3 regions of the Photobacterium sp. DNB23_23_1 genome follow, and region 3 is predicted to be linked to each of the others. Evidence: riboswitches for the same ligand, from Rfam matches in the RefSeq annotation. Region 3 holds a riboswitch; each other region holds the start of a gene.
The links. A riboswitch is a leader RNA that binds a small molecule or an ion and turns the genes downstream of it on or off. The one in region 3 is predicted to bind lysine.
Positions count from the first base shown of each region.

Region 1: another riboswitch for lysine. It lies ahead of ACVA53_RS19945 (Na+/H+ antiporter NhaC family protein); the one in region 3 lies ahead of ACVA53_RS07650 (Na+/H+ antiporter NhaC family protein).
Region 2: another riboswitch for lysine. It lies ahead of lysC (lysine-sensitive aspartokinase 3); the one in region 3 lies ahead of ACVA53_RS07650 (Na+/H+ antiporter NhaC family protein).

Region 1 covers NZ_JBNNXT010000040.1:6,568-16,687, reverse strand. Annotated here, with positions in the region: gene ACVA53_RS19950 (saccharopine dehydrogenase) at 142-1,206, opposite strand; gene ACVA53_RS19945 (Na+/H+ antiporter NhaC family protein) at 1,249-2,745, opposite strand; lysine riboswitch at 2,901-3,077, opposite strand; gene cspE (transcription antiterminator/RNA stability regulator CspE) at 3,483-3,692, opposite strand; gene ACVA53_RS19935 (ROK family protein) at 3,971-4,876, opposite strand; gene ACVA53_RS19930 (DUF2264 domain-containing protein) at 4,951-6,696, opposite strand; gene ACVA53_RS19925 (TRAP transporter large permease) at 6,708-8,633, opposite strand; gene dctP (TRAP transporter substrate-binding protein DctP) at 8,727-9,707, opposite strand; gene ACVA53_RS19915 (glycoside hydrolase family 88 protein) at 9,745-10,120, opposite strand, start outside.
Region 2 covers NZ_JBNNXT010000009.1:1,683-11,802, forward strand. Annotated here, with positions in the region: gene metA (homoserine O-acetyltransferase MetA) at 1-153, shown strand, start outside; gene ACVA53_RS07855 (cation:proton antiporter) at 225-1,508, opposite strand; gene metH (methionine synthase) at 1,712-5,383, shown strand; gene lysC (lysine-sensitive aspartokinase 3) at 5,492-6,874, opposite strand; lysine riboswitch at 6,983-7,169, opposite strand; gene ACVA53_RS07870 (pyridoxal-phosphate-dependent aminotransferase family protein) at 7,424-8,542, shown strand; gene ACVA53_RS07875 (PglL family O-oligosaccharyltransferase) at 8,623-10,120, opposite strand, start outside.
Region 3 covers NZ_JBNNXT010000008.1:121,433-131,552, forward strand. Annotated here, with positions in the region: gene hisC (histidinol-phosphate transaminase) at 1-60, shown strand, start outside; gene hisB (bifunctional histidinol-phosphatase/imidazoleglycerol-phosphate dehydratase HisB) at 78-1,163, shown strand; gene hisH (imidazole glycerol phosphate synthase subunit HisH) at 1,163-1,810, shown strand; gene hisA (1-(5-phosphoribosyl)-5-[(5-phosphoribosylamino)methylideneamino]imidazole-4-carboxamide isomerase) at 1,826-2,560, shown strand; gene hisF (imidazole glycerol phosphate synthase subunit HisF) at 2,578-3,351, shown strand; gene hisIE (bifunctional phosphoribosyl-AMP cyclohydrolase/phosphoribosyl-ATP diphosphatase HisIE) at 3,348-3,974, shown strand; gene ACVA53_RS07645 (thymidine kinase) at 4,043-4,621, opposite strand; gene ACVA53_RS07650 (Na+/H+ antiporter NhaC family protein) at 4,804-6,399, opposite strand; lysine riboswitch at 6,499-6,682, opposite strand; gene ACVA53_RS07655 (H-NS family histone-like protein) at 7,053-7,448, shown strand; gene ACVA53_RS07660 (lytic murein transglycosylase) at 7,730-8,698, opposite strand; gene ACVA53_RS07665 (YcgL domain-containing protein) at 8,702-8,986, opposite strand; gene minC (septum site-determining protein MinC) at 9,208-9,870, shown strand; gene minD (septum site-determining protein MinD) at 9,892-10,120, shown strand, end outside.

The DNA.
Region 1 (10,120 bases), on a different contig from region 3:
GCCTTGATAACAACGATTTTTCCAGTGCAAATACCTGATCAACTACTTATCCAGATTGGTATTACTCACCGTTAAATAAAAAGGGATCTAACAAACTTAGATCCCCTATCATTTCTCAGCCTAGGCGAGTCGCCCCGGTTATTACTTTAGAATGTTCTGTGCCGTTACGTAGAAATCACGTGCTCGCCCCCACACACCGTTTGGATCTTCACCCTGACATAACGTCAGCAAATGAGGTAGAAGCTGGCCGGCGAAATCTTCACTGCTTTCTTTTGGCAATACGGTCGGTAGGTGATCCACCGCCTGTACATACACACCGCTAACATCCGACTTAATAATTGGCTTAGACAGCTTAGTGCATTGGTTATAAATACGAATTGGGTTATCCGGGTTATTCGGATCGCAGCTGACATCACTGACCATGCTCAGGCGTGGATTCTCACCTAGGCTCTCCTTGGTAATGAACGGAGGAGTGCCTTCAGCAAGGTAAGCACAGTTAACCAAGATGTCGTAGTCATTGATGGCAGTGAACGGGCCGCCTGCTTTGGTTTCTTCGATATCCCAACCGTCGGCGTCGATACCCAGCTCAGCAAACAAATCCAAAGCACCACGGCCACAACGACCGTACTGACCGATAACCAATACTTTAGGCTTTTCAGCTAAGGTCGCAACCTGCTCACCCAACACCGCTAAATAATGCTCACGATCTGGATAGCTGCCCACTGCTCCGAACGCATCTTTACAGTGTAAATGGTGGATAAAACCGGACAACCCCATCGCCGCACCAACATAACCCGCCCAGTAACCGAAGGCACAAACGCGCTTGCCTAGCTCGTCTTGCAGAAACTCCAAATCAAGGATCTGACCACCACCAGCATTGAATCGTGATAGGATCTGTACCGCTTCATCCTGCCCCTTGAAGGCGTGGGCAAAATAAATGTGCTGATGCTTGAGTGCAAAATCGGCTTCTGCCAATTCCTTCAAACCAAGGATATAGGCGTGATCCGGCGCTTCAGTCCAACTATGCGCATCTGTCAGTTCACAGCCGACGTCGACATAGGCTTGGTTGGGAAAAATACGTGTTGTGCTGCGTTCCACAATCACTTTCGCACCAGTATCAATCAGTAATTTGGCTCCTGTTGGTGTCAGCGCTGTTCTGTGTTCACCGACTTTAACTTCATCTCTCAGCCAAAATAATGTATTCATTTTCAATCCTTTATAAACAATATGTTTTTAAGCCGTCACTTCTTAAACGGTAACAGGGCTTACTGAAGCCTGACGACGCACCATCAATACAATCAGAGCGATTTGCATTAATGCCGCCACTAAAATGGTGTACGGGCTACGGGTGATCTCAGCGACCATAAAACCAATACTGGCGGTCACCCCGGTTAATATGGCGTACGGGAACTGGGTACGGACATGGGAAACATGATCACACCCGGTAGACATCGAGCTCAAAATGGTCGTGTCTGAAATCGGTGAAGAATGATCGCCCAACATACCGCCACTCAGCGCTGCGCCAATACAAATCAGCGGATCAGCACCGAGCGCACTGGCAACCGGTACGGCAATTGGGATCAAAATGGCAAAAGTGCCCCACGACGATCCTGTCGCAACCGAGATAAAACTACCGATAACGAAGATCATCGCTGGCAGCAAAAATACCGGCAGGCGGTCATTCATTACCTGGCTGATATAATCCCCAGTCCCCAGAGACTTACAGATATCACCCAAGGTCCATGCCAATAGCAAGATAATCAAAATTAGCATGATCCGCTGCATTCCCGACACAAAAGTGTTGAAGGCTGTCGAAGCGGTCATAGTTTTGGTGTAGGCGTAGTAAGCAATTGCCGTTATCGAGGCAATCAAATAGCTGGTTCCCAGTGATGTACGGATCACCGGACCATTGATTGTGCCATGCAGATGGTAATTGTAAGTAAATAGGGCAATCAGTGAGCCAAACAACACCGTCAGAGGCAAGACTATCAGTGAAATTCGGCCAGATTTAGCCAGTTGCGTTTGATCTGATGACGGCTCACTCACTTCTGCCTGCTGACGAGCTTGGTGTTCCGCTTCAGCCATCGGGCCCCAATCTTTTTTCAGCACCGCATACACAGGCACACTAAACAGTGTCAGCAACGCATAGAGTTGGTAAGGGATAACTTGGAGGAAAGTAGTAAAACCATCGACTTGCTGACCCATATTATCAAACGCATTTTCAATCAACCCCTGCGAATAGACCCCCCAGCTGATAATCGGGATCAGCACACAGACCGGTGATGAGGTCGAGTCGATAATGAACGCCAGTTTTTCTTTGCTCAATTTGAGCTTCTGGTAGATTGGCGCGAACATCGGGCCAAGGATCAACGAGTTTCCCGAATCAGTAAAAAAGATACCGATCCCAGTTGCCCAAGTGGCTAGCTGGGCTTTCAATGGCGATGACACATAGCGAGTAGCCATGGACGAAAACGCCGCCATACCGCCACTTTGTTCAACCAGATAGATAAAGCCCGAAATGATAGTAATAACAATAATGATCTGTGCGTTGCTACCCGAGGCTAGCTGAATAAATGGCCCTTCAGACAGGAACATCAACGCTGTATCGACTGGATGACCCTTGGTTAAGATCAGCATGCCGCTGATCACTGCAACCCCAAGGGCTAAAACAACATGCCGAGTGGTAAAGGCGAGTATCAATGCCAGCACCGCGGGTACGATGGACAACAATCCGTAATCAGCCATTCGTAGACTTCTCCTAAAAAACAAAAAGGTATATACCCAAGCGACTTCAAGCAGCCTGGAGTGACTTGAGTATTTAAGAGGGGGGAGTATAGAAACGCGCGAGCAGACAAAGGCTGTACGAAATAGGTAGACGAACTTACCTGTTCGATGACAAAAATTGCGGTAGCTCCCCATCCAGACAGGGTCTGGATGACAGTGCTGTTCCTATTAAGAACAACCCCAGCAGCATGGCTGACGACCGGTACTGCTTCGGCATTGGCTCCTTTCATTTAGCTTCTCTGGCTGTCGACCTTCACTAAACTACTGTTAGGCAATGCGCCTCTACTAACGAGTAAGACTGAATAACTTCTCACTCTATATTGAATAAAACACAAATCTGGCCAAACCAAACTGAATTGGCCACGTAACGTGACAAAGATCACGAAAATTATTTCTTAAAACATTAATTTAACATTATCAATCACTGGAAAAGCATTGAACTGCAGGGGAAACAACCAGAGTGCTCACCCTTTCCCCTACCCCAGTCATTTCACATAAAAGTAGACCGAGTATCGAGATGTGGTGATTTAAATTGGGTTTGATTACAGAAACAGAGAAGTATTACCGAAAAAGAGTTGGTTGCATATTTACGCAACAAGGGGACATAACAGCAGGTATTGGAGGAAAAATGCAACAGATATGACAGACATAAAAAATGCCGGCCTAAGCCAGCATTTTATCACAAAGTAAGTTTCGGCTTACAGAGCTACAACGTTTGCAGCTTGTGGGCCTTTTTGACCTTGTTCTACGTCAAAAGAAACTTTTTGACCTTCAGCAAGAGTCTTGAAACCTTCAGAAGCGATAGCGCGGAAGTGTACGAATACATCAGCACCGCCGTTTTCTTGAGTGATGAAACCGAAACCTTTCTCTTCGTTGAACCACTTAACGATACCAGTTGACTTAGACATAGACTGCCCCTTATAAATTCATTAATAAACTAATCGCAGTATGCGATATGATTGGTTACTGAATTATTTAATGTTACGTTCAATCTAAGGGAAACAGTGAGATACAGTACGATAACGTAAAAGTAGCTAAAGGTTTAACTTGTACTTGATGTTGCATTGAATAACTCTTTGTTCTAAGAACGAGAGGGATATTAACAGCTGGGCGCTTTATGTACAGCATTATTTTTAAAAAAATGCATTTTTTTTCCTCAGCCAAGATCCATGACGTATAAATAGCGTTAGCTACATTGACTGCCAACCTTCACAGCACCGTATATCCCGCAGTCATCACCCAGCTTAGCGGGTAACACAAGCGTGTTGCACTTACCTCCGAAGACATACTTTGGCAAAACGGTTGGCAAATCTTCAAAAATACGGCTTTGTTTTGATAGTCCCCCACCAACCACTATCATGTCAGGATCAATAAGATTAATGATGCTAGCCAATGCACGGGCTAGCTGGTCGACATAAAGCCGATAAAAACTGGAGCAATCCGCCCGATGGTCAATGTGCTTAAATATGTCAGCAGCAGATAACGCTTCACCATAAGTAGTGGCAAATCGCTTCGCGATGCCAGTCCCGGACAGAAAACTTTCGATACAATGCGCCCTGCCGCAATAGCAAGGGTCGACGTTACCATCTATCTCCAAATCATAACCCGGCAGTGGGTTGTGGCCCCACTCCCCGGTCAACCGATTTGGCCCTCTAACCAGCGTCTGGTTTATAACTAAACCACCCCCGCATCCGGTTCCGAGTACTATACCGAAAACGACTTGTTTACCTTCACCAGCACCATAGCAAGCCTCCCCTAAGGCAAAACAATCAGCATCATTGGCAATATGAACCTGATGACCAAGATGATTTGCCAAATCCTCTTCAAGGTTATGGCCATTGACCACTTGGCAGTTACAGTTTTTCACCACGCCAGATTCACCATCGATGGCGCCCGGCAGACCGATCCCCACCAAGGCTTTATCACCAGCTTCCGTTTTGAACGCCTCGATCACTGCCAAGATTTGCCCAATAAAATTTTCATACGATGATTTATCCGTACTGTATCTTTGCCGGTGAATAACCCTATTTTCGGCATCAAACAAAGCGGCTGATATCTTCGTTCCACCCACATCTAAACCAATCTTGTACATATATCCCCCAATATCCTTTTTATCGGCCTTAACGAAGGCCGGGAAACCTAAACGAATAGACTCAATGAATGCTATTAACTCTTACCCATCTTGTAATAACTCTCCAGGGTATGTTTGCCAGCCGGAAGCTTAGTGAGCAAGAACGGCACGGCACTGCGTGGGAAAGACACATCGGTATGTACTCGGGTGGTGAGGTGGGCTGATTTTTCATGATCGTCCCGGCTCTTGATTATCGAGGTACCATTACAGCCCTGAACACAAAGTTCCGCCCCTATAACCGCCTCTTGCAATCCGCTAGCCCGGAGGACTTTCTCCTCTTGGTACCACTTACCCACCGCAAACCCTGTTTCGGCAAGCCAAACCTCTCGCTCAAATTCGAAACTGTGGCGACGGCTAAATCCCTCTTCCCCATCAACGGATATGACAGTAAGTACCTTGACCTCACCAGATTGCCAGTAAATGGATAGCTCGTCAGAAGAGACAGTAACCTCTAGGTTTTTCTGACGCATCTGCCAGTTGGCGCCCTGATCAAAGCTCAGTGCCAAAATGTTATCGCCGAAGCTAAGCTTTTCGCTATAAAGCAAGGCATTAATATCCATGCCCCCAAAAGTCGAGTAAGCAAACTTATTGTATTTATCGAGCTGAAATAGCGGATGAATATTTGCCCCATAATGAACAATGCTATTGCCATCAATTCGCTGAACCAATGTCTTATTGGCTGGCATGGCAACCACACTGTTGCGGTACGCCAGAGGCTCTTCCCCGCACACCCAGAAATCAGAATCATCAGGCAGCATTAGTGGGAAGAACGCTTTCATCGCCCAATAGGGAGACGTCGGTGAGTTGTATACCTCACACATGTGGAGGTTGGGGTAGTCATATCCTCGACTCAACCGGCCATCGTGAGTAAAAATAGGTTTGTGCTGCCAACTGCGAAGGTGCCGTGCCCACAACCCTTTAATTTGCCCTGGTGTAAACGTGGCTTCCCCAACAACTGAATAGGCCGCCCAGAAGCCACAGCATGCAAAGCGGTAAGTCAGAGATCGCCCTTGCGCTAAGGTATCGCCATTGTCTGCGAACCAATAGCTAAAGGGTTCTGCAAATGCATTGGCTCGCTCGATAAACAGTTCTGCATAAGCCGGATCTTTATGTTCGAACAACGTCGCATAGATAAGGCCGTAGAAATGCATGGCAAAGCCACCATAATGATCAACGGCCTCAATATCACCGTCCCCATACCAGCCATCATCCAGATACCAGTTTTTAATTTTCTCAAGATAATGCTGCTCTAATTTGGTATCAACCAAGTCAGTGCGTCCAACCTTACGTAGCCCTTGTTGGACAAAAATAGTAAAGAACAACCAATTATTATGGGACGTCGGTTTATCTTGAATACTCGCCAGCCACAACGCCAAGTTATCCTGTTGTCGTTCGGTCAGCGGCTCCCAGCCTTGTTCAGGCAAAACAGCAAGCAATAAGCCAATCGCAGCCATCTCAACGCTGCGTTGGTCTACATCACCCAATACTCCCCAGTATGTCTCTGAGCTGGGTTCTGTTCCCTGAATAAGCAACTCTCGAATTAAAGGCCAGTGTTCAAACTCACCGCCCCCCAATGTCAATGGAATAACACCCCAGAGCGGCCTAGCCACACCTTCAAGTGAGCTCGCTACCATATCAAAGCAGGCACCGCCCTCATCGAAATCGATCCTCGGTCCTTGCTCACGGTAATAGGGAAGCAAGGGAGTAAACAAATCCCGCGCCAATTGCTGGAAATCAGTCTTAGTTTGCATTGGGTTGTTGGTAAAAATAGCGTGTTTCATAACTCGGCCTCCTAGCTGATTAAACCGAAGAATTTTGGAAGTCCAAGGCTTAACATCGGCACGTAAGTCACCAGCAGTAGGCCGATAAACTGCACAAAGAAGATAGGTAGCAATGGCTTGATTACATTCGTTATCTTCTCGCCGCTTATACCACACGAAACAAATAGCACAGTGCCGACCGGCGGTGTGACAATACCCATTGAGAGGTTGTAGATCATAATGATACCAAAGTGGACAGGATCAACACCTAAGCTCGTCACTACTGGATACAAGATCGGGGTGAAGATCAGCTGGGCCGGAGCCATGTCCATAAATACACCCACCATCAACAGCGTCAGGTTTATCACGAACAAGATGATGTACTTATTCTCACTCACCGCAACGAGCATTTCACCTACCGTGTCGGGAATGCTGGCGAAAGTCATCGACCAACTCATTAACCCAGAACACGCGATCAAGAATAAAATCACTGAAGTGCTCAGTGCCGAGTCATACAAGGTTTTCATCAAGCTTTTGACGGTAAGCGTCCGGTAACAGATAGCAAGAAGCAAGCTGTAAATGACTGCGATTCCCGATGCTTCAATGGCTGTGAACATACCGCCGATAATCCCGCCGATCACCACCACAATCAAGAACATACTAGGCACAGCTCGCCAAATGATATCCGCGACCTCACCAAACGAGTAATGGGTTGTATCTATAGGATAATTGTTCTTGCGGGCAAAACGGTAAGCAACCAGCATGACACTCAAGCCCAGAATAATACCGGGCACATAACCACCAAGAAACAGAGCGGCAATTGATGCACTACCACCGGTGATCATGGAGTAAACAATAAATGCACCCGCTGGCGGGATCAGCATGCCTGAAATAGAAGAGGACGCATTAACCGCTGTCGAAAACGGCATATCATAGTTCTTCTCTTTTGCCATCGGCGTGATGATCCCACCAATAGCGGTAGAAGAAGCAATGGCCGAGCCCGACAACGAGCCAAACATCATATTGGCGACAATGTTGGTCTGCCACAGGCTGCCCGGAATGCGCTTACCAATCAACATAGCAAAAACAATCAATCGCTTGGCAATCCCGCCTTGGTTCATGATGTTGCCTGCCAGAATAAAAAACGGCAGCGCCAGAAAACCGAAACTATCAAGTCCACTAAACAGCTTCTCACTGGTCGTGCCCATCAAGTTAACAAAATCAATTTGTAACGACAGAGTGAAAATACCGGAAAAAGCCAACCCGACAGCGATCGACGTTCCCATCAACAAGAAAAACAAAAAAGAGATAAACAAAGTGAAAAAAGACAGCATTTCGATATTGCTATAGAGATAATCATCGAAGGCATCTAGCTGTTTAAGTTGAGAATATCCCACAACCAGTAATCCGGCCCCGACAATGTAACTAAGCAATACCAATGCTTGGCGGGGTTGCTGTTTAATGTCTTGGGCGATGGCATACACCTGGCTAATCATTATCAATATGCCACTGATGACCAATACGCTTTGTACCACCCCCAAAGGAACCTGTAACGTGGGGGTTGAGAGACTGAGGTTTTTCGTTGCAGCAACATAACCGCCCCAGCTCATCACGGCCCCTAGCAGCACATACATGAAGCGGCTAAACAGCTCCATCTTCTGGCGCACTGATGGTGATACATAGTCCAATAACAGGGGCAAGTTAAGATGGGTGGATTTGATAAAGCACAGGGCGGCGCCGAGAATACCAAGCCAAATTAATGAGAAACGTAATAGCTCTTCAGACATCGCGCTGGGCGAGTTAAATACATAGCGAGCAGCGACCTGATAAACAATCAAGACACTCATTGCCGCTAATAGGAAAGTTAAAATGACTTTGAGGGATTTCTCCAACACCTCGATAAAACGCCACGGCCGGTGCTCTATCAAATCAGCGTTGTTAATATTTAACTGGTTCATATCCGATCCCTAGTTGTTATTGGAGTGTGCTTGTTTATTGTTATTTATTGAAGTTAGGCAGGCTGCTGTAGGGTAAGCAGCCTGCTTAGGGGGTTAACGATCTTGAATCGTAAAGATGGTTTCGAGCAGTTCGCTTTTGACCGGATCAGCCAGAGCATCATCGTACATCGGCTGCATGCGAGCGATCAGAGGCTCTTTATCTATCACGGTATATTGAACGCCCAGTTCAGATGCAGCTAATGCTTCTGATTTTTCGATTTGCTCAGCAACAGCATTGAAAGATTTCTTGGTTGTGCGTAAGAACTCCTCCTCGACAATCGCTTTGTCTTCATCGCTGAGCGATTTTAAGAAACGCTCGCTCGACACCACAAAGTCAGTGAGTCGAGTATGTTCTGTGCGCAAGGCATACTTGGACACTTCACCAAACTTTACTTCCCACAATCCGGCTAAACCGCCTTCAGCACCATCAATAATGCCTTGTTGCAATGCCGGGTATACCTCACCAAAGTCCATCGGTGTGGGTACTCCCCCGATTGCTCGGATCAAGTTCATGTAGGTATCACTCGGGGAAGTACGCAGTTTCAAACCTTCCAACTCTTCAAGGCTTGTGACTGGGCGAGTGGTATAGACACTGCGGAAGCCATTACTAAGAAAGCCCATTGGGTACACATTTTTTGACGCAACCGCATCATAAATCTGCTTGTTGACCTCAGGATTGAGCATGGTCGTTTCATACTCCTCCAGGTCCCTGAAGATATAAGGCAGGTTAATCGGCGTTATTTCAGGTGCAAGGTTCTCCAGTGTCGCACTGTTGACCAACCCCATATCAATCACGCCACTTTGGATCTGTTGCAGGTACTGGGCTTGGCCGCCGAGCGTGCCATTCCAAAAGAAGCGAAGACTTACCCGGCCATCAGTGCGGTCTTTAATTGTCTGCCCCATCTCTGTCAACAAGGTACCAGCGGCATCCTCGCTTGGAATGTTGGTGGCAAATTTGTAGGTTTTAGCGTGAATATTGGTTGATGCCAATACCAGTGCACCGAGAAGCAGAAGCTTGGTTTTCATTCCTTTCATTTTTTTATCCTTTTAGTTCAACGTTATTGTTTAACCATTACCAGAACAATTTGTTATGGCCGAGCGAGCGTAATACCGCTTCAAAATAGTAATAATCACCATATGGCAGCATGGCATTGGCCAAGTAATCTAAGTCGCGTTCAATCGCATGGGGGACAGATGAAGCGGCATCGGAAAGCAACCCTTGCGCCCCTTCAACATGGGTTAAGTCATAGTGTTCGCGCAGCGCCAGCAGCATTTGCATGGCCACATCGTGATATTTGGCCGCCTGACCTTTGTCGCCCTGACGCTCAAGTACTTCAGCCAAAATAAACAGACCGGCCGATGTTACCGATCCGGCTGAAGTATCTTTATATTGAATTTCATTTTCAGGCAGCAAGTAATCCCACACCGGCACCATGTCATCAGTGATT
Region 2 (10,120 bases), on a different contig from region 3:
TACCCTGATAACAATCCGGAAAACCCGCCAATCGGCAGTTGGCGTAGCCATGGTCATTTGTTGTTTTCTAACTGGCTGAATTATTGTGTTTACCAGCAAACACCTTACGACTTGGATAAGTTTTCTGAAGCTAATTTCACTAAGGGTGAATAGCCCCTTTGGTGAGATAAAAAAGACCTGCATCTGCAGGTCTTCTTTATATAGCTGACCCAGCCGAGAACACATTAGGTGTTGTTTTCAGCTTCCCAGTGCTTGGCCTTGTGGATCAGGGAGGTGATTGTTGAGCCTTGGATCAGAATCGAGAACACTACCACCGAATAGGTCATGACCAGCATAATTTCCCGGACATCGATATTCTTATCCGGGATCACCATCACCCCGGCGGGGATAGCCATGGCCATAGCAAGGGCCAAGCCGCCTCGTAACCCACCCCAAGTCAGGATTTTAACCGACATCGGGTTATAGTCTCGGTATCGCTGGAAACCGAGATAAGAGAGCTTGACGCTGAGGAAGCGGCTCAAGAGGACCAATGGAACGGCAATCACCATCAGTACCCAGTCTTCTTGGTGGAAACTGAACTGCAGCATACTCATACCAATCAAAAGGAATAGCACCCCATTGAGGAACTCATCGACCAGCTCCCAAAAGTGGTCGAGATGATCTTCACTCTCTTTGGAAAAGCCGATATAGCGGGTCCAGTTACCAATCATGATCCCTGATACCACCATTGCCAGCGGGCCAGAGACATGGATGACATCAGCAAAGACATAGCCTGCCGTTGGTATTCCCAGGGTCAGCAGCAGTTCCATAGAGTGGTCATTGGTTGAACTGATTAGGTAATGGAAAATCAGACCAAGAGCAAAGCCGTAGGCAATACCGCCAATGGCTTCCTGTAGGAACAATTGGCCAACACCTAGTATAGTAGGGGCTTCGTTACCAAAAGCGATGGTAAACAGGGTAACGAAAATGACAAGGCCAAAGCCGTCATTGAATAAAGATTCGCCCTCAATTTGGGTAGAAATCCGTTTTGGTGCATCGAGTTTTTTTACTATAGCGAGGACCGCTATCGGGTCAGTAGGAGAGATCAGTGAGCCGAAGATGAGGCAATAGATCAGGTCGAGCTGGATACCGATAGCCTGACAAATGCCCCATAAAGCAAAACCGATAAAAAAGGTCGAGAACAAGGTCGCCGCCAGTGCCAGTGTGGTGATTTCCCACTTTTGGTCTTCAAGGTGAGGCAGTTTGATCCCCAAGCCGCCAGCAAAGAGCAAGAACCCCAAAATCCCTTTGAGCAAGAAGTTTTCAAAGTTGATCTCGCCAAGTTGGCTTGCAGCAATATTTTCAAGATAGAACCAGCCATTATGTCCGGCAACAATAATGCCTAGAGATAGCATCAATGCTCCCGCGGTAATGGCGATAGTGGTCTGCATTTTTCCTATTTTGCTGTTTATAAAAGCGATAAGCATAGCTGCTGCCGCTAGGAAACAGAGGGTGCTGTAAACTGACATCCCATGACCTCGATGGTGATTTAAAGTAAAGCTGAAAATTGTGTCAAAATATAAATCTATCACTGCTCGATAGCTATCACTAATTTCTTTCAATGAGTTAAAATTTAATCAATGAAAAGCCCTTTAGACGTCTAGATTTCCATTGTTGCTATGGTAGGATGTGAACTAGCTGTAACATTAGATAAGGAAGTAAAGTGGTGTTGATGGGCAAGGATTTATTAAATAAGCGCTTGGCAGAGCAGATCCTGATCATTGATGGTGGCATGGGCACCATGATCCAGGACTATAAGCTGGAAGAGCAAGATTATCGCGGTGAGCGTTTTGCCGATTGGCACATGGATCTCAAGGGCAATAACGACTTACTGGTACTGACACAGCCGCAATTGATCAAAGATATTCACGTAGCTTATCTTGAGGCCGGTGCTGATATCTTAGAGACTAACACCTTCAACGCAACCACGATCGCGATGGCTGATTACGAGATGGAAGCGTTGAGTGGTGAGATTAATCTTGAGGCAGCCAAACTCGCTCGCCAAGTCGCTGACGAGTGGACGGCAAAGACGCCGGATAAACCGCGTTTTGTTGCTGGCGTACTTGGCCCGACTAACCGTACCTGTTCTATCTCACCGGATGTGAACGACCCCGGCTACCGAAATGTTACCTTTGATCAGCTTGTTGAGGCTTACGCCGAGTCAACGCGTGCGTTGATCAAAGGCGGAGCCGATATCATCCTTATCGAAACTATTTTCGATACTCTTAATGCTAAAGCCTGTGCATTTGCGGTGGATACTGTTTTTGACGAAGATGGTTGTTCGCTGCCGGTCATGATTTCTGGCACCATCACCGATGCTTCTGGTCGGACTCTTTCGGGCCAAACAACAGAAGCTTTCTACCATTCTCTTCGTCATGTCAAACCAATCTCGTTTGGTTTGAACTGTGCACTTGGGCCTGATGAGCTCCGCCAGTATGTTGAAGAACTGTCACGCATCTCCGAATGTGCGGTATCTGCCCATCCGAATGCCGGCCTACCAAACGCGTTTGGCGAATATGATTTGTCCCCGGAAGAGATGGCCGAGCATATTAAAGAGTGGGCGCAGAGTGGCTTCCTTAATTTGGTCGGAGGATGTTGTGGTACCACGCCGGAGCATATCCGCCAGATGGCCGAAGCTGTGGCAAAGGTGAGCCCTCGCGCATTACCAGAATTATCGGTTAGTTGCCGACTATCTGGCCTTGAACCTTTGATCATCGAGAAGGATACCTTGTTTGTTAATGTTGGAGAGCGAACTAATGTTACCGGCTCGGCAAGATTCAAACGCCTGATCAAAGAAGAGTTGTATGACGAGGCGCTGGATGTCGCCCGTCAGCAGGTCGAAAACGGCGCTCAGATCATCGATATCAACATGGATGAAGGGATGCTGGATGCTGAGGCGTGCATGGTTCGATTCCTCAACCTATGTGCTTCTGAGCCGGAAATATCAAAAGTTCCTATCATGGTCGACTCCTCTAAGTGGGAAGTGATCGAAGCTGGCCTGAAGTGCATTCAGGGCAAGGGAATTGTTAACTCTATCTCGCTCAAGGAAGGCAAAGAGAAGTTTGTTGAGCAGGCCAAGCTGATCCGCCGCTACGGCGCTGCTGTGATTGTGATGGCGTTTGATGAAGTCGGGCAGGCTGATACCAGAGAGCGCAAGCTGGAAATTTGTACCAATGCCTACCGGATATTAGTTGATGAGGTCGGCTTCCCGCCGGAAGATATCATCTTTGACCCGAATATCTTTGCCGTTGCGACCGGTATTGATGAGCACAATAACTATGCGGTGGACTTCATTGAAGCTGTCGCCGATATCAAGCGTGATTTGCCCCATGCGATGATCTCTGGTGGCGTGTCCAATGTCTCTTTCTCGTTCCGTGGTAATAACTATGTGCGTGAGGCTATCCATGCTGTTTTCCTTTATCACTGCTTCAAGCATGGTATGGATATGGGGATCGTCAACGCAGGTCAACTTGAAGTCTATGACAACGTTCCAGAAAAATTGCGTGAGGCCGTCGAAGATGTGGTGCTGAACCGACGTGATGACTCGACGGAACGCTTGTTGGACATTGCTGCTGAATATGCCAATAAAGGCGTCGGTAAAGAAGAAGATGCCTCTGCCTTGGAATGGCGCACCTGGCCGGTAGAAAAACGACTTGAGCATGCGTTGGTCAAAGGCATCACCGAGTTTATTGTCGAAGACACCGAAGAAGCGCGGGTGAATGCATCCAAGCCGTTGGAGGTCATTGAAGGACCGTTGATGGACGGTATGAACGTGGTTGGTGACTTGTTCGGTGAAGGCAAGATGTTCCTGCCGCAGGTGGTGAAATCTGCCCGTGTCATGAAACAAGCCGTTGGCCACCTCGAGCCATATATCAATGCTGAGAAGCAGGCCGGAAGTACTAACGGCAAGATCCTGCTGGCAACGGTAAAAGGCGATGTTCATGATATTGGTAAAAATATTGTAGGTGTTGTACTTCAGTGTAATAACTACGAGATCATCGATCTGGGTGTGATGGTATCGTGTGAAAAGATCCTCAAGGTCGCCAAGGAAGAAAATGTCGATATCATTGGCCTATCCGGCCTGATCACTCCATCACTTGATGAGATGGTACATGTCGCCAAGGAAATGGAACGACAAGGCTTTGAGTTACCTTTACTTATTGGCGGGGCGACAACCTCCAAAGCGCATACGGCAGTGAAGATAGAGCAGAACTACAGCCATCCGGTTGTGTATGTGAACAACGCTTCTCGCGCCGTTGGGGTGTGTACTTCGTTACTATCTGATGAGCTGCGTCCGGCCTTTGTCGAAAAACTCGATGCCGATTATGTCAGGGTGCGTGATCAGCACAGCCGTAAGCGGCCCAAGACCAAGCCGGTTTCTCTGGAAGTGGCGCGGGCAAATCGCGTGGCCATTGACTGGGAGAGCTATACGCCGCCAGCACCATGTAAATCGGGTGTTCAAGTGTTTGAGGACTTTGATGTGGCGATCCTGCGCCAGTATATCGACTGGACGCCATTCTTCATGACCTGGTCGTTGATGGGTAAATATCCGGCCATCCTTGATCATGAGGAAGTGGGTGAGGAAGCCCGCCGTTTGTTTAAAGATGCTAATGACTTACTCGACCGCGTTGAGCAGGAAGGCTTGCTGGAAGCCCGTGGTATGTGTGCCATGTTCCCGGCCAACAGTGTAGGCGATGATATCGAGGTCTATACTGACGAGTCTCGCACTGAGGTTGCCAAGGTACTGCATAACTTGCGTCAGCAAACGGAGAAACCGAAAGGTTTCAATTATTGCCTGTCTGATTACATCGCGCCAAAAGAGAGCGGGAAAGCGGATTGGATCGGTGCCTTTGCGGTAACGGGGGGGATTGGTGAGCGTGACCTGGCCGATGCTTATAAGGCGGCAGGGGATGATTACAATGCCATTATGATCCAAGCGATTGCTGATCGCTTGGCCGAAGCGTTTGCCGAGTACCTTCACGAGCAGGTGCGTAAGGATATTTGGGGTTATTCGCCGGAGGAGGATTTGTCCAATGACGATCTGATCCGTGAGAAATACCAAGGGATCCGCCCTGCACCGGGTTATCCAGCCTGTCCGGAGCATACGGAAAAGGGCAGCTTGTGGGAGTTGCTGAAGGTAGAAGAGACGATCGATATGTCACTGACAACCAGCTATGCCATGTGGCCGGGTGCGTCGGTATCGGGTTGGTATTTCTCCCACCCAGACTCTCGCTACTTTGCGATTGCCCAGATCCAGAATGATCAACGTGACAGCTATGCCGATCGTAAAGGCTGGGATCTTATCGAGGCTGAAAAATGGCTGGGTCCGAACTTGAATAACTAGCTGTTGCTTATAGTTCTGCCGAGTTTGAAGTTAATCAGCACAGATAAAAAAGGCGCTCAGTGAGCGCCTTTTCTTATTTTGTATCTATCGGCTGAATTCAGCTTGATATTACTCGAACAGACCGTGGTGCAATACCTTGACCACTTCGCGTGATTCTTCGGTTTTGACCAAGAAGCACAGGTTGTGGGTGCTGGCACCAAAGCAGATCATCCGTGGACTGTATTGCTCTAGGCGACTGAAGACCTGGGTTGCGGCACCCGGTGCATCACCGAGATCGTTCCCGATCAGTGCGACTAGGCAAAGATCTTGTTCAACCTCTACCCGGCATAGCTGGCTCAGTTGCTCCATCGCTGCGGCAGGTAGGCTAGGTGCGCCCCCGCCGGTATCGGTTTGATCCAGAGTCAGTGACACACTGACTTCTGATGTGGTGATCAAGTCGACCGAGATTTTGTGTTCGGCCAAAATACGGAAGACCTCTGAAAGGAACCCATAGGCTTGGAACATATTCAGGCTCGTTAGCGTCACCATGGTTTGATTACAGCGCAGTGCCAAAGCTCTGAATTTTGGTGGTTCGCTGACCTGTTGGCGGATCCAGGTACCACCTTGTTCCGGTGCTTTTGATGAACCGATAAAGACAGGGATCTGCTGGCGGACTGCTGGCAACAGGGTCGACGGATGGAGAATTTTTGCCCCGAAATTAGCCATTTCAGAGGCTTCGCTAAAGCTTATCTCGCTGATTGGCTTGGCATTAGCAGTGATACGCGGATCTGTGGAGTACATACCCGGTACATCGGTCCAGATTTCCAGAGTGCCCGCGCTGATAGCTTCGGCGACTAAAGCGGCACTGTAATCACTACCGCCGCGGCCTAAAGTCGTCGTTTGCCCATCACTGTCAGAGCCAATGAAGCCTTGGGATACGATAATCGTATCGCTAGCTAGCAGTGGCTGAAGCTGTTCATCGGCAAGCTGATGGATAGCATCAATATCCGGAACGGCTTTACCATGCTGGCCGTCAGTGCGCATAACTGAACGGATATCGAAACGCAGGGCTGAAGCCCCCATTTCGTTGAGAATCTGGCTGAACAGGTGGGTCGACAACAACTCGCCATGGGCAACCAGCTGATCGGTCAGCTTAGTTGAAGGCGCGTCAATAGCCTGCTCTGCAAGGTTTGCCACAGTATTGATTAATTGTTCTATGTGGTCAGCAACGGCTTCAGGGTGAGCCAGTTTGTCGATAATGTTTTGGTGTATCGATTTCAATTGCTGTAGCCGCTGGGATCGCTGTTCGTTATTGGCAATTCCATTTGCAAGTTCAACTAACAGGTTGGTAACACCGGAGCAGGCACTGATCAACACTACTTTGGCAGCAGGGTTATCCTTGATGATCGTGGCACTTCGGCTCATGGCGGCATGATCGGCTACGCTAGTACCGCCAAATTTCGCTACGGTTATCGGTGGAGGAATAGTAAAGTTATTTTCAACAAAGCTCACAACGAGTCTCCCAGAATTAAAGAGTATAAACGCAATTAACAGGGGGATCGGGATGGTAATCCCGACAATAAGTCAGGAGAGCAAAAAGGTAAGATGTAAACCGGTACAACAACCAGAAGCTCCCCATCTATTCATTACCACGATGAATAGATGACAGCCAGAAGGATTCAACCTTCGTAGCCGATACACCATGCCCCCTGTCATGTTGTATCTCGGCGTTACTCCCCCTCTCAAGACTGCTTTGGGGTGGGGCCCCGCAATCTAGATACCTGGGTAACGCTCCTCTTCTGTCTTCACCTGAGAAAAGCCTTTCTCAGGATGAACAAAAAACGATCTATATTGAACCGGATTTCCTAGTCGGTTGTCAATTGGGTAAGAATAAAATATGCATAAAATTTGCAAGAAATTGTCACAAATAGGGAGGGCTCTATATACCGGAAGGGGGAAATGATTTGAGATAAGCATAATTAGTCTAATACTGATATAGTCAATCAGTACCTTACAATAACGAGGCAAATGCCACTCTTACCGCCAGGGAGGAAAATAAGAATGACGATTGGTAGCTTTTACCCACCACAGCGTACCCTCATGGGACCCGGTCCATCGGATATTTACCCGCAGGTGCTGCAGGCCCTTAGCCGCCCGACGATTGGCCACCTAGACCCACTATTCATCGGCATGATGGATGAACTCAAACAGTTACTGCAATACGCTTTCCAGACTCAAAACACCTTCACGATTGCGGTTTCTGCGCCAGGGAGCGCCGGTATGGAAGCCTGCTTTGTTAACTTGGTTGAACCGGGTGATAAAGTGATTGTCTGTCGCAATGGCGTGTTTGGCGATCGGATGCGCGAGAATGTCGAGCGCTGCGGTGGCGTGGCGGTGATGGTGGATAACAACTGGGGCGAGCCGGTAGACCCGACCTTGGTTGCCTTGGCGCTCGAGAGCCATCCAGATGCCAAAATCGTGGCCTTTGTTCATGCCGAAACCTCAACTGGTGCGCTGAGCGATGCGGAAGCTATTGCCAAGTTGGCCCGTGAGCATAACTGCCTGACAATTGTCGATGCCGTGACATCGCTCGGGGGCGTCCCTTTGCTGGTGGATGAATGGCAACTTGATGCGGTGTATTCTGGTAGTCAAAAGTGCCTGTCTTGTGTTCCGGGCTTGTCACCATTAACGTTCTCTGAAAAAGCCATCGATAAGATCCAGAGCCGTCAAGCGCCCGTCCAGAGTTGGTTTTTAGATCAGAGCTTGGTACTGGGTTACTGGAGCGGTGAAGGCAAGCGAAGCTATCACCATACCGCGCCAGTGAACAGCCTATATGCGCTGCATGAAGCCTTGGTATTGCTACACAATGAAGGTTTGGAGAATGCTTGGCAGCGCCATAAAGATGCCCATCTAGAATTACGTGAAGGTCTGGAGCCATTAGGGATTAAATTTGTGGTTGATGAGGCACATCGCTTGCCACAGCTCAATGCAGTATATATTCCCGAGGGCATTGATGATGCCGAGGTGAGGAAAACGTTGTTGGAGCGCTATAATTTGGAAATTGGTGCAGGTCTTGGTGCACTTGCTGGCAAAGCGTGGCGTATCGGCTTGATGGGCTATGCCGCTCGCAGTGAAAACGTGGCATTGTGCCTGCGGGCGCTAGAAACAACTCTTAAGTGAATCTAAGCTATTGCGGTTTAATTAGTAAAAAGGGCTACCTCGGGTAGCCCTTTTTTCATTTTAACATCACCCCATAGGGTTTATGGCGTCCCATTTTCAGCAGTCTGAGCGGACAAGTCCGTTTCCTTTAAAAACGCATATTTTGGATACAGGTATTGGGCTTCATCCATAATTTGGGAGGCCATCTCTTTCTGACCTAGTTGGTTATAAGCAGCAATCAGGTTTTGATAAAGCGCGATGCGTGGCCATTGCTTGGCCTTTTGCTGGGCCCAGTCGATGTAATCCTGGATCAACGCTGGATTATTACTGGCAATACCCTGGTGAAGTTGGGTGACATGCAGATCCCATTCGAATCGGTTTTGCCATGCCCAAGGGTTATTGACTCGCAGCAGGTAATTCACATTGGCCGGATGGTTGGTTTCGTACTTAGTGAGTTGAGTGCCAGAGTACAGGGTTGTCGCCATGAAACCTGTGGTGATCAGCGGTATTGTCAGCACTAGCGCCCGGATCGACAGGATATACTCCATTTTCTTCTTGTAGTATTTGGCGGTCAGGTTATCGGCCCAGTAAATCAAAATAACGAAGATCACCCAGTGGATCAGCGAGTGATAGAATGGGTATTCCAACTGGGAGTGCAGAACGATTGGGAAAAATAAGCCGATCAAGGCTAGTTGGGTACCTTCCCGTGCTTTCTTTATTTTGAGCAGCACCGCCCCAGCGGCTGCCAATAATGCCAGAAGCGGAATAATGCCGCCTTCAGCAGCCCAGAATACCAGTTCGTTGTGAGGATGATCGAGGCCAGCCATACCGGAAGGGTTGGCTGGGTTGTCGTGATGCCATCGGGCGGTTTGGGTAATATAGCTGACTTCAAACGTGCCATAGCCGTAACCGGTTAATGGTTGGTTAAGGAACATATTGGCGGCTTGAGGAATATGCATCGCACGGGCACTGACCAAGCTCAGGCGGTTTTCCTGCGGCGACCAGCCCGATGTACTGTTGATGTGCCATGACAGGCTTAGCCCCAGTATTATCATCAGTAGCCACATTCGCCATTGTGCCTTGGCGGCAAAGCGGCGCAGGTAAGGGATAAGTAGCAGAGTACCCATGGTGGCGCCGAGCCAACCGGTGCGGGAGCTTAGTACGACAAGCAGCGGCAGGGTAATGACCGGGGTCAGTAGCAAGAAACACTGTTGCCAACTCCACCTACCACGGTACATAGGAATGCGTGCCAGTAGATAACCGGATAGTACCAGACCGGTGGCTAAAAAGCTGGCCATGACATTGGGTTGCTGGAAGATGCCGTAAGGACGGTTGGCAACGGTGTCATAGCCGATAGGGTTGCCTGGCTCCAGCAGCATAAATTGTACCCAGCCGAATATTGCTTGAATCCATACTGCGGCGAGCACAAACCACAGCATGCGCTGGCGTTGTTTGTGGTTGAAGGAAAACTGTTGCAAACCGACGAAAAAGAGCAAACCGGCCCATAAACCAAGTAGCCTCGGCAGGCTTTGTCCGATGTTAGCATTGGGGGAGAACACCGGCAGCGTCAGTAAGACACAGCAGAGGGTGAGGACGACA
Region 3 (10,120 bases):
AACCGCGACGAATGTGAAAAAACACTGGCCTTCATCCGAGAGCAGCTAGGACAAAACTAAGAGAAAAGGACAACACTGTGAGCAAGGAAAAAATCTTATTTATCGACCGTGACGGCACCCTGATTGTTGAACCGCCTATTGATTTTCAGGTCGACCGCCTAGACAAGCTCAAGCTGGAGCCCTTTGTGATCCCTGCATTGCTAAAGCTTCAGGATGCAGGTTACAAGTTAGTGATGGTCACGAACCAAGACGGCCTTGGCACCAGCAGCTACCCACAAGAAGAGTTCGATGCCCCGCATAACATGATGATGGAGATCTTCGAGTCGCAAGGAGTGAAATTCGACGATGTGCTGATCTGCCCGCACTTCAATGAAGACAACTGCAGCTGCCGCAAGCCAAAACTTGGGCTCGTCAAAGACTACCTTCAACAAGGCAAGGTGGATTTCGAAACATCGGCAGTGATCGGCGATCGCCAAACCGATCTCCAGCTGGCTGAAAACATGGCTATCCGTGGTATCCAGTACACCCCGAACTCTAGCGAAGAGGACGGCATGAACTGGCAACAGATCGTTAAAGATCTAACCACTCGCCCACGGATCGCCGAGGTGGTGCGCACCACCAAGGAAACCGATATCCGAGTCAAGGTTAACCTGGATGAAACTGGCGGCAACCACATTGCCACCGGCCTTGGCTTTTTCGACCACATGCTGGATCAAATTGCGACCCACGGCGGTTTCCGCATGGAGCTGACCGTCGATGGCGATCTGCACATTGATGATCACCACAGCGTAGAAGATGCAGCGCTGGCACTGGGTGAAGCCTTGAAGACGGCCCTTGGCGACAAACGCGGGATCGGCCGATTTGGTTTCAGCCTGCCAATGGACGAATGCCTGGCCCAGTGTGCACTGGATCTATCCGGCCGCCCATTCTTGAAGTTCGACGCAACGTTCAGCCGTGAGCAGGTAGGTGATTTATCGACGGAAATGGTCTCGCACTTCTTCCGCTCACTAACCGATACTCTAGCCTGTACGCTGCACCTGTCATCGACCGGTAACAATGATCACCACATTGTCGAAAGCCTGTTCAAGGCCTTTGGTCGTACCCTGCGCCAAGCTATTCAAGTGGAAGGCAACGAGCTGCCAAGCAGCAAGGGAGTATTGTAATGTCAGCGCCTAACCAACAAGTCGTTATTATCGATACCGGTTGTGCCAATGTGTCATCAGTGCGTTTTGCCATCGAGCGGCTAGGCTACCCGGTAACGGTAAGTAAAGATCCCGAGGTCGTTTTGGCAGCAGACAAACTCTTCTTGCCAGGCGTCGGCACTGCCAGCGAGGCAATGAAAAACCTCGAAGAACGTGATCTTATCAACCTGGTAAAGAAGGTTGATAAGCCGCTGCTTGGTATATGTTTGGGGATGCAGCTCCTCGGTGAGCTGTCGGAAGAGCAAGGACAAAGCGGTACCGAAAAGGTCGATTGCCTCGGCTTGTGTGGCGCGCCGGTGAAAAAGATGCAAACCGGCAATCTGCCCCTGCCTCACATGGGCTGGAACACCGTTGCCGCGGAAGCTGAACACCCTCTATTTAAAGACATCCCAGCAGAGAGTTACTTTTACTTTGTTCACAGCTATGCGATGCCAGTGTTCGGCGAACCAGAATCTGAGCAAGGTAAAGGTCGAACGATTGCCCGTTGCGAATACGGACAACCATTCACCGCAGCGGTACAGAGCGGCAATTACTACGGCGTGCAATTCCACCCTGAACGCTCAAGCAAAGCCGGCTCGCAACTGATCAAAAACTTTCTGGAAATGTAAGGACAAGGACGAATTATGATTATCCCCGCACTCGATTTAATTGACGGTCAGGTTGTCCGCCTATTTCAGGGAGACTATGGCAAGGTCACCGAATACAAGGTTGATCCTGCCGAGCAGTTCAGCCTCTACCACCAAGCTGGTGCCGGGTGGCTACACTTGGTTGACCTTACCGGTGCCAAAGATACCGCTGCCCGCCAGTTGACTTTGATCAGCAAGTTGCTGGCTAGCACACCGGCCAATATCCAAATTGGCGGAGGCGTTCGTACCGAGCAAGACGTTGCGGATCTTCTCAATGCCGGCGCTCAGCGCGTGGTGATTGGTTCAACGGCCGTGAAACAACCTGAATTGGTCAAAGGCTGGATGGAAAAATACGGCCCTGAGCGTATTGTGCTGGCACTGGATATCAATATTGATGCAAACGGCAAGCGTAATGTCGCCGTTTCTGGTTGGCAAGAAGACTCGGGCGTGACGATCGAAGCCCTGCTCGATAACTTCCTGACTGTCGGCCTCAAGCATGTTTTGTGCACCGACATTTCCCGTGACGGTACATTGGAAGGCTCCAATGTCGAGCTCTACCAAGATCTTTGTGCCCTTTACCCGCAAGTACAATTCCAGTCATCGGGTGGAATTGGTTCACTCGATGATATCGCCGCCCTAAAAGGCTCAGGCGTTGCTGGCGTGATCGTTGGCCGAGCCCTGCTTGATGGCAAATTTACCGCTGAGCAGGCCTTTGCTTGCTGGGCAGAATAAGGCAAGGAGATTGACAGATGTTAGCTAGACGAATAATTCCCTGCCTTGATGTAAGAGATGGTCAAGTAGTTAAAGGGGTACAGTTCCGTAACCACGAAATTATCGGTGACATCGTTCCGCTCGCCAAACGTTATGCAGAAGAAGGCGCCGACGAGCTAGTGTTCTATGACATTACCGCGTCCAGTGACGGACGGGTAGTCGATAAGAGCTGGGTTGCCCGTGTGGCAGAAGTGATCGACATTCCTTTCTGTGTTGCCGGCGGGATCAAATCTGCCAAAGACGCCAGCCGTATCTTGCAGTTTGGTGCTGATAAAGTTTCGATCAACTCGCCAGCATTAGCTGATCCAAACCTGATCACTGAGCTTGCTGATAAATTTGGCGTGCAATGTATCGTGGTGGGCATCGATTCCTACTTTGATGCCGATACCGGCAAATACCAAGTCTACCAGTTCACTGGAGACGAAAGCCGTACCAAGGCTACCCGCTGGGAAACTCGCGACTGGGTGCAGGAAGTCCAGCGACGCGGTGCTGGTGAAATTGTCCTCAACATGATGAATCAGGACGGCGTTCGCAACGGTTACGATCTCACTCAACTCGACATGGTGCGTGACGTCTGCCATGTGCCGCTTATTGCCTCGGGAGGTGCCGGGGAGATGGTGCACTTTGCCGATGCCTTTAACAAAGCGAATGTCGATGGTGCCCTTGCCGCATCGGTGTTCCACAAACAAATCATCAATATTGGTGAGCTCAAGCAATATCTGAAACAACAAGGTGTGGAGATCCGACTATGAGCCTAGCAAGCAGCATTAATTGGGACAAAGTAGACGGATTGGTTCCGGCTATCGTGCAAGACAACACCAGCGGTCAGGTACTGATGCTGGGGTACATGAATGACTCAGCATTGAGCAAAACCCTTGAAACCCAACAAGTCACTTTTTGGTCTCGCACCAAAGAACGTCTTTGGACCAAAGGGGAAACCTCCGGCAATGTGTTACAACTCAAAAGTATCAAACTCGATTGCGACCAAGATACCCTGCTGGTGAAAGTTGACCCTATCGGCCCAACCTGCCACTTGAATACCACAACCTGCTTTGACAGCGATACCGCTGAAGAAGGACAGGTTGAGCAGCCTGCTCTGGTGTTCCTTCATCAACTTGAACAGGTCTTGGCTTCTCGTAAAGGTGCCGATCCCGAATCGTCCTATACCGCCAGTTTGTATGCCCGTGGGACCAAGCGGATTTCGCAGAAGGTGGGTGAAGAAGGCGTTGAAGTCGCGCTTGCGGCAACGTCGGGTGACAAGGCGGAATTAGTCTGTGAGTCAGCTGATTTGATCTACCACCTGTTGGTGCTTTTGCAAGATCAGGGGATGTCGCTGTCGGATGTCACGGCCAAGTTACAAGAGCGCCATAAATAGAGCGACTTGACAATTGGTTAACAAAAAGCCCGGTCAAAATTGGCCGGGCTTTTTATTGAATGCAATATTTAGCGCTCAAGGGCTTCCTTGTAGTGCTTTCGGCATACCGATACATAGCGATCGTTACCACCAATTTCAACCTGATCACCGTCAGCAATTGCTTTGCCGCTGGCATCTTGGCGGATTACCATATTGGCTTTACGGCCACAATGGCAGATGGTTTTCAATTCAACCAATTTATCTGCCCACGCAAGTAAATAACGGCTTCCTGCGAATAATTCACCACGAAAATCACTGCGCAACCCATAGCAAAGCACAGGTATATTTAACTTGTCGACGACTTCCGTTAATTGATAAACCTGCTCTTTGGTTAAAAACTGGCATTCATCAATCAATACGCAGTCAACTTTTTGTGTTGCATTCATATCTTGCAGGCGGGCGTAAAGATCATCGCTTGCATTAAAAAGCTCAGCTTCTTCTTGCAAACCAATACGAGAGCTGACCATGCCTTTGCCATAACGGTCATCAATCGCCGCGGTAAAAATCACCGGCGTCATACCCCGCTCGCGGTAATTAAATGATGACTGTAATAATGTTGTCGACTTACCCGCATTCATTGCCGAGTAATAGAAATACATCTGGGCCATTAAGCTTCCCTAGTAATACGATTGGTGCGTAAAAAATCAGCCGAGATGCTACAGAAAAGCCCTTCAGATTGAAAGGAGCAAGCTCAACTTCTTTGTAACCAGATAGCGGACAACCTCACATCTCACTGAAATAAAAAAGCCTGCATCAAAATACAGGCTTTTTCATATTCAAACGATCAGCATCAAGCGTTAGCCGTTGCTTCCTGAGGACGGCGAGATAGCCATGACAATCCAGCACAAGCTAAGATAAAGGCTACGGTTGCGGCCAAGAACGACACCGCGAGAGAACTGGTGAAGCCAAGTACCAAGAAGCCAATGGTTGATACTACTGCCATCGACAACGCATACGGTAGCTGAGTAGAGACATGATCAATATGGTGACAACGGGCACCTGTCGACGACAGGATAGTCGTATCAGAGATAGGCGAACAGTGGTCACCAAAAACAGAACCCGCCAATACTGCGCCTAGCATAGGTAGCATTAGCATGATATCCGTCGCGGCAGCTAAATCACCCGCGATTGGTAGCATGATGCCGAACGTACCCCAAGAGGTACCGGTTGAGAATGCCATCAGGCCTGCAAGCAAGAACAGAATAGCAGGCAACAGCATCGGGCTGATATTCCCTTCCACCATTGTCGACAGGTATTTACCGGTCGCCATATCGCTGATCACCGAACCGATGCTCCACGCAAACAGCAGGATTAAAATCGCGCCTAACATAGACTTAGCACCGATCCACAACGTAGACGACACATCAGCCGCCGGGATACGCTGGCGGATTACAGGAATAAGCGCAGCAACAAAACCCACAAGGCCACCGTAGACCAGAGACATACCCACATCGGTATTCTCAAAGGCGCCTAATACATTAAACGCAAGGCCGTCAGCTGCCAGCGCTTGGTAACCCGTAAAGATCATAAAGAAGAAAGTCGCCACAATCAGCATCACGATTGGCATGATAAGATCGGCAACACGACCATTTTTGCTTTCTTCAATTTCAAGTTCATCATTCAGATCTTTGGCACGGCTGTCGTCATCACCTTCGTCAAAACCGCGGCAGTGACTGGCTTCTAGCTCGTGTTTTTTCATCGGGCCAACATCAATTTGGAACCACGCCACCACGAATACCATCAGCAGGGCAAACACTGCATAGAAATTCATTGGTGCCAGCTGCACGAATGCACCCAACGGAGTATATTCCGTCACACCATGCGATGCCAAAATACCGCCAATCAAAGTGATAATATAGGCACCCCAGCTAGAAGCAGGCATGAGCACACACATTGGCGCAGCTGTTGAGTCAAGGATATAGGCCAGCTTAGCGCGGGAAACATAGAAACGATCTGTCACTGGACGTGAGATCGAACCAACGGCCAAACTATTGAAGTAATCATCAACAAAAATAAACACACCCAAGAAAGCAGCTAGCAGTTTAGCACCACGCTTGCTCTTGATTTTAGTTTGTGCCCATTCAGCAAATGCACGGGTACCGCCAGAAAGTGTTAGCAATGCTGTGGTCATACCCAGCAAAATAAGGAAGGCGACAATACTCATGTTCCAGCTGTTAATGGCACCGTCATCAATAAACAGCCCTTTAACCGTGGTTCCAATATAGTTTGCGGTGCCACCTACCGAAAAATCAGTCAGCAGGAATGCGCCCAACAGGACACCAACACCCAAAGAAACTAAAACGCGTCGTGTAAGGATTGCCAAACCCAATGCAACCAAAGGTGGCAACAATGACATGGCGGAATGGGAAAAATCTACAATATTCATGATCTCGACTACAACCGATCCTGGTTGGAGATCTACTGTTTAACACGACATCTTGTCGTGTATAGAAGAGCATAAGGAAGGGATAAGGCCCTTTTCCGACTCCACAGTAGCGCTCCATAGTTAATGTAATTATATACTATGGCAGTGTTATCCCTATTCGGTGACAACCCCAGCAAGTTGGCTTGATAATCCGAGCTTGCTTCGGCAACGGCTCCTTTCGTAAATCCTCATCGGTATCACCCTACGATTTACTACTAATAGACGATGCACCTCTACCCTTAGTCTAGGTTTGGTCAATTCTACGGAATAGACATTCAAATGCAACCAGTTAACGTGAAAAAAATGACACAAATAGTGAATAGTCTTGCCGCAAAGAACAAGAATTAGACAGTTAAAAGCAATTTTTCATACCCATTGCATATGAAATTGATGGCAATTATTTAACCGTCCCTGTTGATTGTGGATAAGAATATTTACTCATCTCGACCATTACAATCTATTACAAATGAGAAATGAACCCAGTAAATTGCAAAAAAATAAATAAACACTTCATTTTTTAATTGGCATCGCCGTATTAAAAGTATTATTATTGCAATTATTGAATTGTCACTGCTATTATTAATTTATAGTTTTAGACCTACAGGAAATAAAAAATGTCTGATGCAATGAAAGCGCTACTTAACCTTCGCAGCCTTCGCGCTCTTTCTCGTGAATATTCTCTTGAGCAACTACAGGAAGCGCTAGAAAAACTTCAAACTGTTGTTACTGAGCGTGAAGAGTCTGAAGCTGAAGAAATCGCTAAAGAAAAAGAACGTACAGAAAAACTAGCTCAATACCGTGAAATGCTTCTTGCTGACGGCATTGACCCAGAAGAGCTTCTAGCAACTCTAAATAAAGCTCCTAAAGCGAAACGTGCACAGCGTCCAGCTAAATACCGCTTCATCGATGAAAACGGTGACGAGAAAACTTGGACTGGTCAAGGCCGTACACCAAGTGCTCTTAAAAAAGCTCTTGATGACGGTAAGTCTCTAGAAGAATTTGAAATCTAATAGTTCAAATCATCTGCGAACATCTAAAAAAACCCGACTTTTGTCGGGTTTTTTATTATCCGTTCAACGTCAGAAGCCTTTTATTTAAACCTTTGATTTTCAAAGGCTAAACTTGTATTACCAAGTGCATAGTAACAACACGTTTGGTTTGAACACTATATGACAGTCAATAATAAACCATTGGTATTGCGCCATCATTACAGGTTATTGGTGAGTCTTTACTTACTTTTTAGCATAAAAAGCCAGACCTTTTAGCCTGACTTTTTTGTCATATTATGACATTAACGAATCTGATCGGCTAAATGACTTACCGCTAAGGCGAAATAGTGCGAACGGTTCCACTTAAGTAAGGATTGGTAATTACCGTAGATCAAGTAGGCTCGACCATGTTTATCATCCGGTTGGATAAGCCATGCTTCAATATCAACACTCGGCAGTACCTGGCCATTAAAACGGCGAACACCTAATCGTTGCCAGTCTACTAGGCTTTTGGCTTTGCTCTTTTCAACCCCCATCAACGAAGCATCGATAGAAGCGGGTAATGAAACTTGTCGGCCCCAGGTATATTGATCATCCCAGCCCGCTTTTTTTAAATAATTCGCGGCAGAGGCAAAAACATCAGCCTCTGTCTGCCAGATATCAATCTTTCCGTCATTATTGCCATCAACTGCATAAGACAAAAATGACGTTGGCATAAACTGAGGTTGCCCCATCGCCCCCGCCCAAGAGCCCTTCATCTCTTTTGGACTAATATGGCCAGCATCCAATATTTCCAGCGCCGCCATGACCTGCCCGCGAAAAAACGCTTCACGACGACCTTCATAAGCCATAGTTGATAAAGCTTCAACCACATTATAATTACCCATCAGGCGACCGAAATTACTTTCCACCCCCCACAGGGCAACAATAAAGCGTGGCTGAACGCCATATTGCTGGCCGATTTTATCCAGCGTTGATTTATGCTGACGATAAAGCTCATTTGCCTGCTTTACTTTCCAAGCTGGCACCGCACGCGGAATATACTCATCCAGCGTCAATTTACGCTCTGGTTGGTTTTTATCCGCTTTTACTGCACGTTCGACAAACGTAATGCCCTCAAAAGCAGAGTTGATAATCGACTCTGAAATTCCTTTTTCCTGGGCTTCTACTTTTAGTCCTTCGACATAATCATCAAATCCCTCATCAGCATAAACTGCCGACGATAATCCTAACCCTAAGGCCACAAAGGCCGATATCAATCGCTTATGCATAGTTTATCCTTTGCTGCTGGCGGCTTTATCCGCTTTGTATTGCTCCAGTAAGTTTGGCACGGGTGGCGGTACTTGCAGGTAATATCCATTTCCTTTGAGTTCCACTTTCACTTTTTCGATATCTGCCTGTGCCAACTTATGCCGTTCATCTAACTTAATTACCATGACAAATTGTGGCGTACCAAATGTTTTCAACAAAGCGTCAGGTACTGGTGAGAAATCATCTTTATTGTTGATATACAGATAGGTATTATCTTTTTTAGGGCTTTTGTAAATAGAACACAACATATTGTCGGTAACCTGTACGTTAATTTCGCTCTTTGTCAGACAACGATTCACGCGAATCATTCCCCTGTCGAGGGTGAATCGCCTACTTGATGAGACGGTTGTCTGAATTTCCAACGCAAAAGCAAGGATAGCTTGCTGATATACGGTTTGGAATATAACATGCAAGTTACCCAAGAGATAACGTTCCCGAACGACTAATTTAGCGACAGTCATCAGCAAACATGACAAAATCTGCAGAACTCAAGGGAGGCTCATTCACCCTCTCTGCCCTCCATTTAGTGGACGGCGACATACAGCAAGCAGTTAACTTTCTCAAAGAGAAGGTTGAGCAGGCTCCCCATTTCTTTTCAGCAGCCCCCATCGTCATTGATGTCAGCCAAGCCGGAAATAAGTTGGACTTCGCGTTACTAAAAAGCCAGGTCAAAAAGGCCGGAATGATCCCTGTCGGAATAAGTGGTTGCAAACAACCTGAACTGCAAGAACGGGCGAAACAAGCCGGATTTGCCATCATGAATGCGGCCAAACAGGCCAAAGCGGCTGAGCCTGTGATGACACCGACAAAAATCATTAAGAATCCAGTTCGGTCAGGGCAGCAAATTTATGCTAAAAATAGTGATCTGATAGTATTGGGACATGTAAGCCCTGGAGCAGAAATAATTGCTGATGGTTGTATCCATATTTATGGAACCCTACGAGGCCGTGCTATCGCCGGGGCCAACGGTCAAAAAGAGGCGAAGATATTCTGTCATAACTGCCAACCGGAGCTCATTTCCATTGCTGGAAATTACTGGTTAAGCGACAAAATACAAGAAGAGTTCTGGGGAGAGAATGTCGTTATCTCGCTGGCTGAAAATAATTTGAACATAGAGCAAATGGCTTTATAGCGTTTAATAAGGAATTTTAAGATGGCACGAATTATCGTTGTTACCTCAGGTAAAGGTGGCGTTGGTAAAACGACCTCGAGTGCAGCTATTGCATCGGGCCTTGCACTTACAGGCAAGAAAACAGCGGTGATCGATTTCGATATCGGCCTGCGTAATCTTGACCTCATCATGGGCTGCGAACGTCGTGTAGTATATGACTTCGTCAACGTCATCAATGGTGAAGCTAACCTAAACCAAGCACTTATCAAAG